DNA from 4 places in the Pseudoalteromonas ardens genome. Region 3 is predicted to be linked to each of the others. Evidence: predicted binding sites of a transcription regulator. Region 3 holds the regulator's gene; each other region holds the start of a gene.
What was found. The regulator sigma-54, encoded in region 3, starts transcription at its own class of promoters, with help from an activator protein. The targets are predictions, from matches to a motif close to GTTGGCACGNNNNTNGNNT.
Positions count from the first base shown of each region.

Region 1 (3,114 bases), on a different contig from region 3:
TGGACTTTGAAAGCCGCCTTGTGGTTGCCAGCTGCATGGTGACTATTCCTTATTTTGTGCTGGGCCACGGTGCCACAGCCGCCAGATAATCTCGATCCGGCAGGGCGCGTATTACGTCACTGCCGCCCTCACTACTCATAAAAGCGTATTTAATTTTTATTAAGAATCAATCGGTTGACCAACAAGCTGAAAAGGCTTACTATTTTGACACCGCGCTGTGGCCTCTTAGTTAAATGGATATAACAGTCCCCTCCTAAGGGATAGTTGCAGGTTCGATTCCTGCAGGGGCCGCCACGTCATAGTTGATGAAGCTATACGCCTGTTTACAGTGCAAAATCTTCCTGTTTTTGTACCATGACTTCCACCAAATCATTGATCTGAATATTATTCAGCGGACGTTTTGAGATGTTTTCGGCGATCGCATTTTGTGCATTCACCTGAGTGACACGCACCTGATTAAGTGTTTTGATACTCTGTGCAAAAAACTGGTTGGTCGCGCTTTGCATATCCCGGCGATGAGAAATCGTCAGTAACTGGCCTATCTCAATACCATGGTTGCTGCCCAGGTTGATCACCAACTTGCCCTGTTCACGATGTAAAATTTTGCCTCGGCTGGGCAGACAGGACAGGGCTGAGTCCAGATCCTGGGCCACGCTGTTAAAAACGCTCTGGATCTGTTTGGCATAATTGGTACGCCAGAAGGTGTCGCTATAGACGTCAACAATCTTGGTCTTTTCGTAAGGCCAGACACCACTGACGGCATAGTGCTTTTGCCACACTTTATCCCGGGTAAGGGCATCGAATGCGACAAAATCGATTTTAAAGCTGCGCACGTATTCCTCATCCTGCCAGAATGCGTAATCATCATTCATTTGTTCCCCGGCAGCGACGTCTGTGATCTGGCTCATCAGCACATACTGACTATTACTTAGCGTGGTCAAAGAGTCGATCAGTTGTTCATCATATTCGAAGCGTTGAGTGAAAAAGGGTCGGGCATTGATCGCATGATCCAGATAAGGAATCGGCTTCACCGTCAGTTTGCGTTGTGCCAGGGTATGATACAGTCGTTCGCTGGTGGCCTTGGCAATGTCAAAAATTTGACCCAGGCGTGCCTGATGTGGCTGAATGAGCTGGCTTTGCGTGATGGTTACTTGTTTCGCAACGGCGGCCTGAGTGCATTGTTCCAGCTTGGGGAAAATATCCAGGTGCAACGTCACACTGACGATACCATCTTGTTTTTGCTCTGATACCAGGTTGATCTGCTGGATCTCGCCATGACTTTTAATCTTGATCTGATCTTGTGTTAACACCCCGTCAGCCAGTGTCTGGATACTGGATACGGTCGCACCGGAGAAGATCAGCGCCTGCGTAATGGCGTCTTGCACGGCTTCTTGTCGTGCTTCGGCCATATCTTCGGTGTGGGCATTGGCATAACCGGTGACTTCAAACCACTCTGCACTGGCCCCAAAACTGGCGGTAGCCAGTAACACACTCATAATACGCGACAATTTCATGACTTATTACCGAACTGATTGCAAATCTCTGTTCTAACTGAGCAAGTCCCGTGCCAATGGTGTTGGCAAGGTTTGTGCATACAGATTGCTTACTTGATGATATGGCCAATGGGCCACACAGAGGAGTTACCCCTATGAATCAGTTTAGAGCGCTTTGGCATCAACGGGTAGTCAGCTTGGTCAAGTCCTGTGCTGTTGTAACGGTACTGGGGCTGGCAGGATGTAGCTCTATCATAGACAAACATGTGGAATACAGTTATGTGAAACCCGACTCTTACCCGGTCCTCAAAGCCGTCGGCTATGCCCCCTTGAGTTCACAGCCAGGCGGCAGTGACAGTGAAAAAATGCTGATGGCCATTAAAGTATCCAAACTGGAAGCTTACCGTGAGTTGGCTGAACAGGTATATGGTCACAGATTAAGTGCCAGTACAACGGTACAGGGGGCTGTGGCGCAAAATGATGGTCTACGCAGCCAGGTGCAGGGTCTTATTCGTGGCGCTAAGGTTATGAAGAGCTATGCGGTTGGGGATATTTACACCACTGAGCTGGAGCTGGATATGAAGCGTGTTTACGATTTGTATATTGGCGAGGTTAAGCCACGCAAGGTGGAGCGGGTAACGTATTACTGAGCACAGCTTAGTCAATAAAACCGGCAAATTATGTCCTTTGCTTTCAGTGTGCCTTCAATTTATACTGTTTAAATATACACACTACCTCAGCGAGACTGGGGTGGATGGTCAGGTCAATAGGAGGTTTGTCGGTGCTGGACCCGAGAAATGAAGCTCAAAAAGTGCTTAGTCGTTTATGGTGTGACAGCCAGTTTCCGGTTGATCCTGTCACTATCTGTAAGTCACTAGGGCTGGAAGTTGTTGAGATGGCGTTGCCGGATAAAGTGTCCGGGGCGTTGATTAAAGAAGCCGGCGTCGATCCTGTTATCGTGTTGCATCAGGACGATCATTTAAATCGTAAGCGGTTTAGCTGTGCCCATGAGCTGGGTCATTATATTTCTCGCATAGAGTCTGACAACACAGATAAAGAATACGAATATATTGACCTCAGAGGGCCGAGTGCGTCTACCGGCGAAGACGAGGAAGAAGTGTTTGCCAATCAGTTTGCTGCAAACTTGCTGATGCCCAATGAAGAAGTGAAAAGACTGCATCGTAAGAAAGTTGCCCATTTTGAGATGGCCATTCATTTTGGTGTGTCTGTTGAAGCCCTTAAATATAAGCTCAATGCGCTGGAGCTGTTGTAATGACACAAAGCAGGGAAGCGCAAAAGGCAGAGCAGTCATCGTTTGCTGCGCAAATTAAGCATAACTTCAAAGAAAACAAGTTCACCAATGTAGATCCCATGCAAGTTCAGAAGGTCAAAGATGCTGAGTCAGATCGAGGCCTGAAGCAGAAATATGCCTGGTGGTTTATCGGGATTTTGGTTGTTCAGTTATTCATTATGAATTTAGTGCTGGTGCTGGTTGGTATGGATAAGTTGCACTTTGAGGAGTGGACACTTAATTTATATATGGCCGGTACTCTGGCTGAAGTATTTGGTGTGATCCTGGTGATCACCAAAAACTTGTTTCCCACCAAAGCTGAGTAGATAT
Region 1 covers NZ_JASJUV010000005.1:61,735-64,848, forward strand. The annotation lists gene QNM19_RS15810 (FlgO family outer membrane protein) at 1-89, shown strand, start outside; tRNA gene QNM19_RS15815 (tRNA-Arg) at 220-294, shown strand; gene QNM19_RS15820 (flagellar assembly protein T N-terminal domain-containing protein) at 324-1,514, opposite strand; gene QNM19_RS15825 (LPP20 family lipoprotein) at 1,649-2,143, shown strand; gene QNM19_RS15830 (ImmA/IrrE family metallo-endopeptidase) at 2,275-2,766, shown strand; gene QNM19_RS15835 (hypothetical protein) at 2,766-3,110, shown strand.
Region 1: a site for sigma-54 is predicted at 1,576-1,594, ahead of QNM19_RS15825 (LPP20 family lipoprotein). Genes of this name have one in related genera too.

Region 2 (3,114 bases), on a different contig from region 3:
CGGCGGTGATCACACAGGCGTTGACACCATGGGATTGTTCCAGCTCTTTTTTCAGGGCATTGAGCTTGTTTTCGGAGCGGGCAACCAGAACAAGATCGCCGCCCTGCTGCGCGTGTAAGCGCGCCAGTTCTAAACCAATACCAGAAGATGCGCCTGTGATCAGGGCTGTGTTTGCGTAAGTCATGATGTCACCTTGTTACCAGAAGTTATGCGCTCATTGTAGAAGCTGAGCGCATACAATTCACTGGCAAAAGGTGACACTTTGCTTGCAAAAGGTGTCGTTGCGGGCGCGGTTAATCTCGAATGTTGACTTCGCCACGGATCTTTTCAATACGCTGACCGCCGGAAGAATCACCGGTGATGGTAAGGCCACCTGCCTGAATGACTTCGATATCGCCGGAATCATCGTCAATAGTCACATGACCTTTGATGTTTTGTAGCACCAGATTGCCACTGCCGTCATTGACCTTAGCGTTGCCCTGCAAGTCCTGAACCCGGATAAACCCCGAGTCGTCGCGTAAATCAAGTGAATTGCCGCCGCGGATTTCGAGGTTACCAGAGCCATCTACAATGGTCAGGTCGCCGCTCATGTCGGTTAGGCTGATGTTGCCTGATTCATCATCCAGGGTAAGCGAACGTCCGCCAATAATTTGGATATCGCCGGAACCGTCTTCAATATCCAGATCCCCACGCACGTCGGTAATATATACCTGGCCCGACGCGTCATCGAGCTTCAACTGGTTGCCACCCTGAATGGTAATGTCGCCTGAACCATCTTCGATATCCAGCATGCCGCTGACGCCACGGATAAGCATTTGCCCTGAACCATCATCAATTTTAACATTTGCCGCACCATTGATGCTGATATCGCCCGAGCCGTCCTCCAGCTCTATGTCTCCTGTCATGCCTTTGATAGCAATGTCGCCTGAGCTATCGTCAATATCCAGTGCAAGGCTGTTGGGTACGCGGACAGTCAGATCGATTCTGGGGCTATTGCCGCTGTACCAGACGACACCAACCCTGGCATTGTGTTTTGCGATCAGTCGTGCGTTGTTGCCGTCCTGTTCAAGCGTAAGCTGATAACTGTGATCTTTGTCTGTCAGTATTTTTGCATCAACTTCTATTTGTGTAAGCGTGTCATCACCGATGATATCCAGTGAGCCTGAACTGGTATCTGCCATCAAACTGTTCAAATTTGTGGCGTCCAGCGTCAGGGTTTTGTGCAGCTCCACGTCTGCTACTGTTTTACTGTGACCATCAATATGAATCACACAACCACTGAGTGCGAGTGCTGCGAATAAGGGAGAAAGTTTTTTGATCATGGCGCAATTCCGATTTGTTATTTTTTATATGACTGGAATATAGCAAAACAGATGCCAAAAAGGATAGTTTATTTATATCAGTATCTTACGTGTTTCTGACGCTTGGTGGTTTGGACATAAATTGACTCAATTTAGCGAAATTAACTAAATGTTGGTGTAACTATCTATTCGCCGAGTATCGCCTTGTCACCGGAATGTCAATTATTGCATCTAGCATTGGGTTTGTACCGAGTGGCGAATATTGACGAGCAGACAGATGTTAGATTCGATAGTGGCCCGGCCAACACAAGAGCAACCGCATCGCACCCATCGACAGGTGCCAGTGCCTGATTGTGCACTGTTTCTGGGCGTTGGTGCGGCCAGTGCGGCTGAGCTTGGTAATGCAGCCTGTGTAATCTGCTGCGAAGACACCCCCTGGTTACTGATTGATTGTGGCCACGACACACTGGCACGATTTAAACGTACTTTTGGCAGCCAGTCTTTGCCTCAGGCTGTCTTTATCACTCACCTGCACTACGACCATGTTGGCGGCCTGGAGCAGCTGTATTTTAAGGCCGCATTAGGCAGACAGAAAGTACGTTTATATGTACCAGTTCAGCTAATTCAACCTCTGTGTGCGATGTTGGCATACACCGGGCTGGCAGAGTTACGCGAAGATATCTGGCATACTTTTGAATTGCACCCCATTGGTGAGCACTTTTTCCATCAACAGCTCCGGCTGAACTGCTATCCGGTCCGCCATCAGGCGCCCGGTAGTGCATTTTCTTTGCATCTTCCCGGACGGTTTTTTTACAGCGGTGATACCCGCCCTATTCCCGAGTTACTGATCCATCAGGTGACTCAGGGAGAAATCATTTTTCATGACTGTGTGGCGTCTGGTAATCCCAGCCATGCCGGGTTGGATGACCTGTTACGAGAGTATCCGCCAGCGATTTTAAACAGGTTGTGTGTATACCATTATCATTCACAAGAGGATGTGCAGGCGTTTGATGATGCCGGTATTCGTTACGCGAAACCACAGCAACTTATTCCTTTGTGTTAAGCCCCTTTACAGTGGTGTAATCTGATTTCAGCGAGCATTTCTTCTTCCTCTTCATCGAAGCCTGTTTCTACAAAACCAAAGCTGCCATAAAAGTCTTTAGCGACGGGGTTGTCCGGTACATAGCAGATGGCGATTTCTGTTACCTCTGGCAGGCTACGGATCTCTTCCAGTGCCGCTTGCAGCGCTTGTCTGCCTATGCCCTGCTGTTGATAGGCTTTATCAATCATTAAGCGCCAAATTGAAATGCGATGCGGTTTTTCGGGAACCCACATCAGCAACCCGACTTGTTTATCCTGGTAATTGATCGCACGCACTTCATACCCTGGGTTATAGGCCGCTTCCAGCAAAGTCCATTCGTTTGGGGCCACCAACGGCTGCTGTGGTTCATGCAGCGTAAGGTCACCCAGATGTTCGAAGTTTTTTTGCCACACTGTGCTGAGGTATACCTCTGGCAGAGGCGTGTCACGATGCCATTCCATCAGATAAGCTGTGTCTCCCCAGCGGCCTTTAAACTCAAAAGACATGCCACTGAGTAAACTGCGCATTCTTTCATTGCCCTCGACATAGACGGCAGAAATTACCTGACAATCAGACTTGGCTCTGAGCTGTGTGAGCAACTTTTTCAGGGCTTGTCTGGCAAACCCTTGACGACGGAAGCGCTTGTCTATAGCCAGCTGTGTTATGGTATATTCATGTTTTGTACCCTCAGGTTCCATGGGGTGATATTGTATAAACCCGACCAGCGTTTGA
Region 2 covers NZ_JASJUV010000001.1:629,673-632,786, forward strand. The annotation lists gene QNM19_RS02455 (SDR family NAD(P)-dependent oxidoreductase) at 1-184, opposite strand, end outside; gene QNM19_RS02460 (DUF4097 family beta strand repeat-containing protein) at 294-1,322, opposite strand; gene QNM19_RS02465 (MBL fold metallo-hydrolase) at 1,579-2,364, shown strand; gene QNM19_RS24450 (GNAT family N-acetyltransferase) at 2,361-3,114, opposite strand, start outside.
Region 2: a site for sigma-54 is predicted at 1,363-1,381, ahead of QNM19_RS02460 (DUF4097 family beta strand repeat-containing protein). Genes of this name have one in related genera too.

Region 3 (3,114 bases):
TATTGTTGGCCTCCTTGGCCCAAATGGTGCAGGTAAAACCACCACTTTTTATATGATTGTCGGATTGGTGCCCAGTGACAAGGGCAGCATACACATCGACGAACAAGACATTACCTTATTGCCGATGCACAGCCGGGCAAGACTAGGTATTGGTTACCTGCCACAAGAGTCCTCTATTTTTCGCAAGCTGACCGTCTATCAAAACCTGATGGCCATTTTAGAAACCCGTAAAGAGCTGAATAAAGAACAACGAGAAGTCATCCTCAATGAACTGTTAGATGAGTTTAATATCCAGCATATTCGCGATAGCCAGGGTATGGCGCTATCGGGCGGTGAACGACGCCGGGTAGAAATTGCCCGTGCCCTTGCGGCAGATCCAAAATTTATCTTATTAGATGAGCCTTTCGCTGGCGTTGATCCCATTTCAGTGTTAGATATAAAGAAAATTATAGAGCACCTGAAAAACCGTGGGATAGGCGTACTGATCACCGACCACAACGTGCGTGAAACGCTGGACGTCTGTGAGAAAGCTTATATAGTGTCACATGGTGAACTGATAGCAGCAGGCACCCCGGAGCATGTTCTGGCCGATCAAACTGTGCGGGATGTCTACCTAGGTGAGCAATTCAGGCTATAGTTATAAAATTAGAAGTAAATAACAAAAAGGATTGTTAGAGATACATGAGGCAATCGCTACAGCTGCGCATGGGGCAGCAACTGACAATGACACCACAACTGCAGCAGGCTATTCGTCTGTTACAGTTGAGTACGCTAGATCTCCAACAAGAAATCCAAGAAGCGCTTGATAGCAACCCTTTGTTGGAAGTGGAAGAAGGTGAGTCTGAATCACAAGACAATGAAACTCAGTCCAAGTCGGATTCCGATTTGGAACAACCTACAACGAGTGACAACGACAGCTATGAAGAGGCGGCTGTCAGCGACTACGAACAAGACAGCGATGCTGCACTGAACAAAGACACCGTCAGCGACGATTTGGCAATGGACGTAACCTGGGACGAGTACATCAGTGCTGCCCCGGCAAGCAGTTCAGGCCCAATGCCAGAAGACGAAACCATTTACCAGGGTAAAACCACTGAAACATTGCAAGAGTACCTGATGTGGCAGCTGGAACTGACGCCTTTTAGCCCTACAGACAGAGCCATCGCCCTTGCAATTGTAGAAGCAGTTGACGATGCTGGTCTGTTGACCATCAGCTGCGAAGACATCGTCGATAGCATGAATCAGGACAACGATGAAGAGCCGATTGAGCAGGATGAAGTAGAGGCCGTACTGAAACGGATCCAATTATTTGATCCTGTTGGGATTGCGGCACGCAGCCTGCAAGAATGCCTGTGCATTCAGCTCAACCAGTTTGACCCAAACACCCCTTGGCTTGCACAGACCAAAGAAATCCTGACTGAGCACATCGATCTGTTAGCCAGCCGGGATTACCGCACTTTGATGAAAAAAACCAAACTCAAAGAAGCGGATCTGAAAGAAGTAATGACCCTGATCCACGGCCTAAACCCGAAACCCGCCGCGAGCATAGTACAGGAAGAAGCAGACTATGTGATCCCGGATGTGTCGGTTAAAAAAGTGAAAGGTCGCTGGGTTGTTGAACTCAATCCCGATTCAATGCCAAAAATTAGAGTGAATGACCACTACGCTGCTATGTCCCGTTCAGTCAAGTCGAGCACAGACAGTCAGTTTATTCGTTCACACCTGCAAGAGGCAAAATGGTTCATCAAGAGCCTGGAAAGCCGCAATGAAACTTTATTAAAAGTTACTAATTGCATTGTGCAGCAACAACAGGCATTCTTTGAACATGGCCCCGAGGCAATGAAGCCGATGGTACTGAATGATGTGGCCGAAATGGTCGACATGCATGAGTCCACGATTTCACGTGTAACAACGCAAAAGTATATGCACACGCCACGCGGTATCTATGAGTTGAAGTATTTCTTCTCAAGCCATGTCAGCACTGAAAACGGAGGAGAATGCTCTTCGACTGCAATCAGAGCATTGATCAAAAAGCTAATTGCCGCGGAAAACACTGCTAAACCATTGAGTGACAGCAAGATTGCGGATGTATTGGCAGATCAAGGGATCAAAGTGGCTAGACGTACAATTGCCAAATACCGAGAGTCTTTGGCTATCCCACCGTCCAATCAGCGCAAAAGCCTGATTTAGACGTAACTACAGAAGGAAAATGCTTATGCAACTAAATTTAACTGGTCGACATGTAGAAATCACCGATTCGTTAAGAGACTATGTAACAAACAAGTTTGCGAAGCTAGAAAGGCACTTTGATCACATCAATAATGTGCATGTTATCCTAGATGTCGAAAAGCTCATCCAAAAAGCAGAAGCCACATTACATGTGAACGGGGGAGAAATTTTTGCCTCAACCGAACACCGGGATATGTATGCCGCAATAGACGGACTTATCGATAAGCTTGACCGCCAGGTGATCAAGCACAAAGAGAAGCTAACTCGACACTAATCATGAAACTAAGCTCATTGATTTCACAGGACTGCAGCAAAGCTGCGGTCCTTTTTAATAGTAAGAAACGTATTTTAGAGTACATCAGTGAGTTGGCTCAAAGCCAGCTTCCAGACAGTAATGCCCATGATATCCTTGATGCACTGTTGAGCCGCGAAAAACTCGGAAGTACGGGGATAGGAAAAGGGATTGCACTGCCCCATGGCCGCATGCCAGGCATAGATAAAGTGGTTGCTATGCTGCTTGTTAATCAGCAAGGCATTGCCTTTGATGCCATTGACAATCAACCCGTCGACATTTTTGTGGCACTCATCGTACCCGAGGGAGAAAATCAACAACATTTGCAGACCTTAGCAACGATCGCTGATAAACTTAAAAACAAGGTGTTTTGTAAACGTATCAGGCAAGCTCACAATGATCAGGAGTTATTCTCGATAATTGAAGAGTTTGACAACTAACGGAGAGTTTCTGTGCAGTTAATTATTGTCAGTGGTCGTTCTGGCTCAGGAAAATCGGTCGCTCTGCGCGTGCTGGAAGACTTGGGTTATTACTGCGCCGATAATATCCCGGTCAACTTGCTGCCCGCATTAGTGCGCAGTGTGTCAGACAGC
Region 3 covers NZ_JASJUV010000003.1:43,284-46,397, reverse strand. The annotation lists gene lptB (LPS export ABC transporter ATP-binding protein) at 1-637, shown strand, start outside; gene QNM19_RS10990 (RNA polymerase factor sigma-54) at 682-2,190, shown strand; gene hpf (ribosome hibernation promoting factor) at 2,216-2,503, shown strand; gene QNM19_RS10980 (PTS sugar transporter subunit IIA) at 2,506-2,961, shown strand; gene rapZ (RNase adapter RapZ) at 2,974-3,114, shown strand, end outside.

Region 4 (3,114 bases), on a different contig from region 3:
AACAGTCGAGAATCTCTCAGTGGTAAAACGCGCTCAACCGCTGCATTATTACGTAATTTGTCTAGTGTGCTGTCTGATGCTTCAACAATCAGAGTAGAAGCCAAGACTTTAGTTGAGCCAAGTACCTTAGCACCTGAATCAAGCTGTTGAATTTGCTGTCTTAGGTTAGACTGAGCAGCCTGTACGCTGGCAAATGTATGCTTTGCTGCCGCTTCGCTGTACACACCTTTTGCGACCAGGTCTACCGCCGTGTTTTGTTTCATAACGACCAGGTAGGCGTTAGTGCGCGCTTCAGCTTTGTTGCCTTGCTCTAAAGCAACCTGGCTGACTTTGAGTGATGTGCTTGGTTGAACTTGTGCGGTTGCAGCCGTTGCAGATGCTGCCATCAATGCACCAGAGACAGCTGATGCTACCGCGGTGGCTTTAAATGAATACTTGGCCATAGTTTCCCCTAGGACTTGTTGTGTAAAAGATGTTTCTTTTAGTTTTAGAGAGTAGATTCGCCCATCAATATAGTGTGACTCGCCTGTTAATTACAATATTAAACATACAAAGAAGTTACAAACTTTTCATTCAAATCACAATCAGCTTTGCAACCTACTGTTTATTAAGAATTTTAAAACTGTAAACGAACGTAAACCGACCTGCAATAATGTTGTCATATTGAGGACGTTGTAAAGCAAGGTGAACAAAATACACACAAATTGAGTACCAAATGTAGTTCATAATTCTGAACTCGTCTAAGAGACTTGCAATATCTTTTGTAAAGACTTAGAAAAGAGGCAGTTTTTTTAAATTAAGGGGTCGAAATGAGAACTACACTATTATTAACAAGTTTATTAACCGGACTGTCTTTGAACGTACAGGCAAGTTCACTATTCGAAAAACCAGAAGACGCTATCGAATACCGTAAAGCAGCATTTCAACTGATCCGTTATCAGATTGGTGATATGGGCGACATGCTGAAAGGCAAAGTCCCGTTTGATGCAGAGCGTTTTAAGCAACGTGCTAACAATGCAGCGCATTTATCAGCAATGCCTTGGGAAGCCTTCCCGGCAGGTTCAGACAAAGGGGCAACGGACGCACTACCGGCAATCTGGTCTGATCGAGCAACCTTTGATAAAAAAGCACAAGCTTTTGCAGACTACGCACAAAAGCTGGCTGTTGCAGCAGAGTCAGGCGACAAAAAAGTCATTGGCGCAGCATTCAAGAATTGGGCAAAAGGCTGTAAAGATTGCCACAATTCATTTAAAGACTAAGCGATAAATAGCAATAAGGCAGCCGCCGCTGCCTTATAATGTGACCGAGTATCATCACGCACATGCCAATTTCACTCAGGTTCTAAGTCACGCCACTTCGGCTTAGTCATCAAAAAAGTCTAAATCGTCCTCGCCAAGATTACGCTTCAGGCGTTTTTGCTCCAGATAATCATCCAGACGACGTTTCACCTGCTTCTTTTGCTGTGCCTGTAGTTCTTTATCCAACGACCCAAAGTCGTCTTCATAATCATCATCTAACGGATCATAGGAAAATGTTTTACCCACGATGTGCTCCAAACTTAATTATGCTAAATAGTCCAGCAGTTCACACTATGATGACGCTGCATAAGTTAGTATTTAGCGCTAAAAGCTGACGCTGAAAAGCAAGTCTTTTTTATCCATACGATAAAAATTTTTTATTGCCACTTCCCCAACTAAACACTCTGGTTAAAATCACCACTTTTTAGCCATATTACTAACAAAGTGATATCGCTCCTCAGAGGCCAAAATAACAAAATCTCATATCTTTCAATAGCATAATAAAGTGGCACTGTTCTTGTTATTTCATACTGGTCATCAACACACCAAGGAACACATTATGAAAACTATGCTGCTTGCTTCAACTCTGGTTTTGTCCACCCAGGTCGCTGCCCATTCAGACAGCCACTTTTCCGTCAGTACAGATGAATGTGCCGTAGATTTTAAAAACGACGTGCACATTACGCCTGATCAGGTGTATATCAAAAACGGCTCTGGTCAGCCTTTGATGATAGATGCTCAGGGCTTTCTTTATATTGCAGATCAACCGGTGCAACTGAGTCAGGATGAGCGCATGGCAATGCAAACATATGCGGATACGCTGCGAGGCGAGCTGCCCAAAGTCGCCAGCATTGCATTACAAGGCGTGGAACTGGCCGGCGTCGCCATAGAAGAAGTCGCCAGCGCTTTTAACCTGCACAATTTCGAATCACTGTCAGGCCTGATGGATGAGCTGCATACCGAAATTGAAGGGGCGTTTTATCAGCAAGGTACTTTTGTGATGGGTGAGCAAACCTTTAATGACTTTGGTGAACACTTTGAGCATCAGTTTGAAGAGAAAATTGAGCAAGCCATTGAAGGTGCCATGATGGAGTCTATAGGTAGCCTGCTGGTTGCTATCGGCTCTGAAATGGTCAGCTCAGGTGGCGATATGGCGCGATTCGAGCAACGTATGGAAAACCTCGGCGCCGAAATTGAACAAAAAGTCGCACAGCAGGCAGACATGCTGGAGCAGCAGGCCGATGCGCTGTGTGGCAACTTCAAAACCATTGCAGAGCAGGAATCACAGCTCAGTGCAATGATCCCCCAGATGGAAGGGTATCAGTTATTCGCTTATCGCTAAGCCCCGGTTATCCCTGTGCAGTCAGCCACACTTGTCTAAGCTAACTGCTTATCACAGGTGTGGCTGCTTTTTTGCCTGAACCACTAACTCGCCCAGGGTGCGCACATAGCCTTCCATCTTGTCGCACCAGGGCAGACCGTAGCTGATCCGAACACAACTGCGATAGCGCTCATAGGCACTGAATATCGCGCCGGGTGCAACACTGATCCCCGCCTGGAGGGCCAGCTGAAAGAACAGTCCACCGTCATATTCGTCCCCCAGGTCCAGCCATAATACACAGCCGCCTTTAGGATCACTAATACGCACGTGGTCAGGAAAGTACTTCTGAACCGCCAGGCGCATCTTTTGTTTATTATCAAAAAGGCGCTTACGAAGTTGTCGCAAATGGCGCTGAAATTCACCACTGGCCATAAAATCTGCCAGCGCCCATTGATTCATCATAGGTGCAGAGCAGCTCAGTGCCCGCTTAAAGCG
Region 4 covers NZ_JASJUV010000012.1:53,058-56,171, forward strand. The annotation lists gene QNM19_RS23540 (S8 family serine peptidase) at 1-443, opposite strand, end outside; gene QNM19_RS23545 (c-type cytochrome) at 810-1,259, shown strand; gene QNM19_RS23550 (PA3496 family putative envelope integrity protein) at 1,362-1,544, opposite strand; gene QNM19_RS23555 (DUF2884 family protein) at 1,858-2,640, shown strand; gene QNM19_RS23560 (aminotransferase-like domain-containing protein) at 2,692-3,114, opposite strand, start outside.
Region 4: a site for sigma-54 is predicted at 1,803-1,821, ahead of QNM19_RS23555 (DUF2884 family protein). Genes of this name have one in related genera too.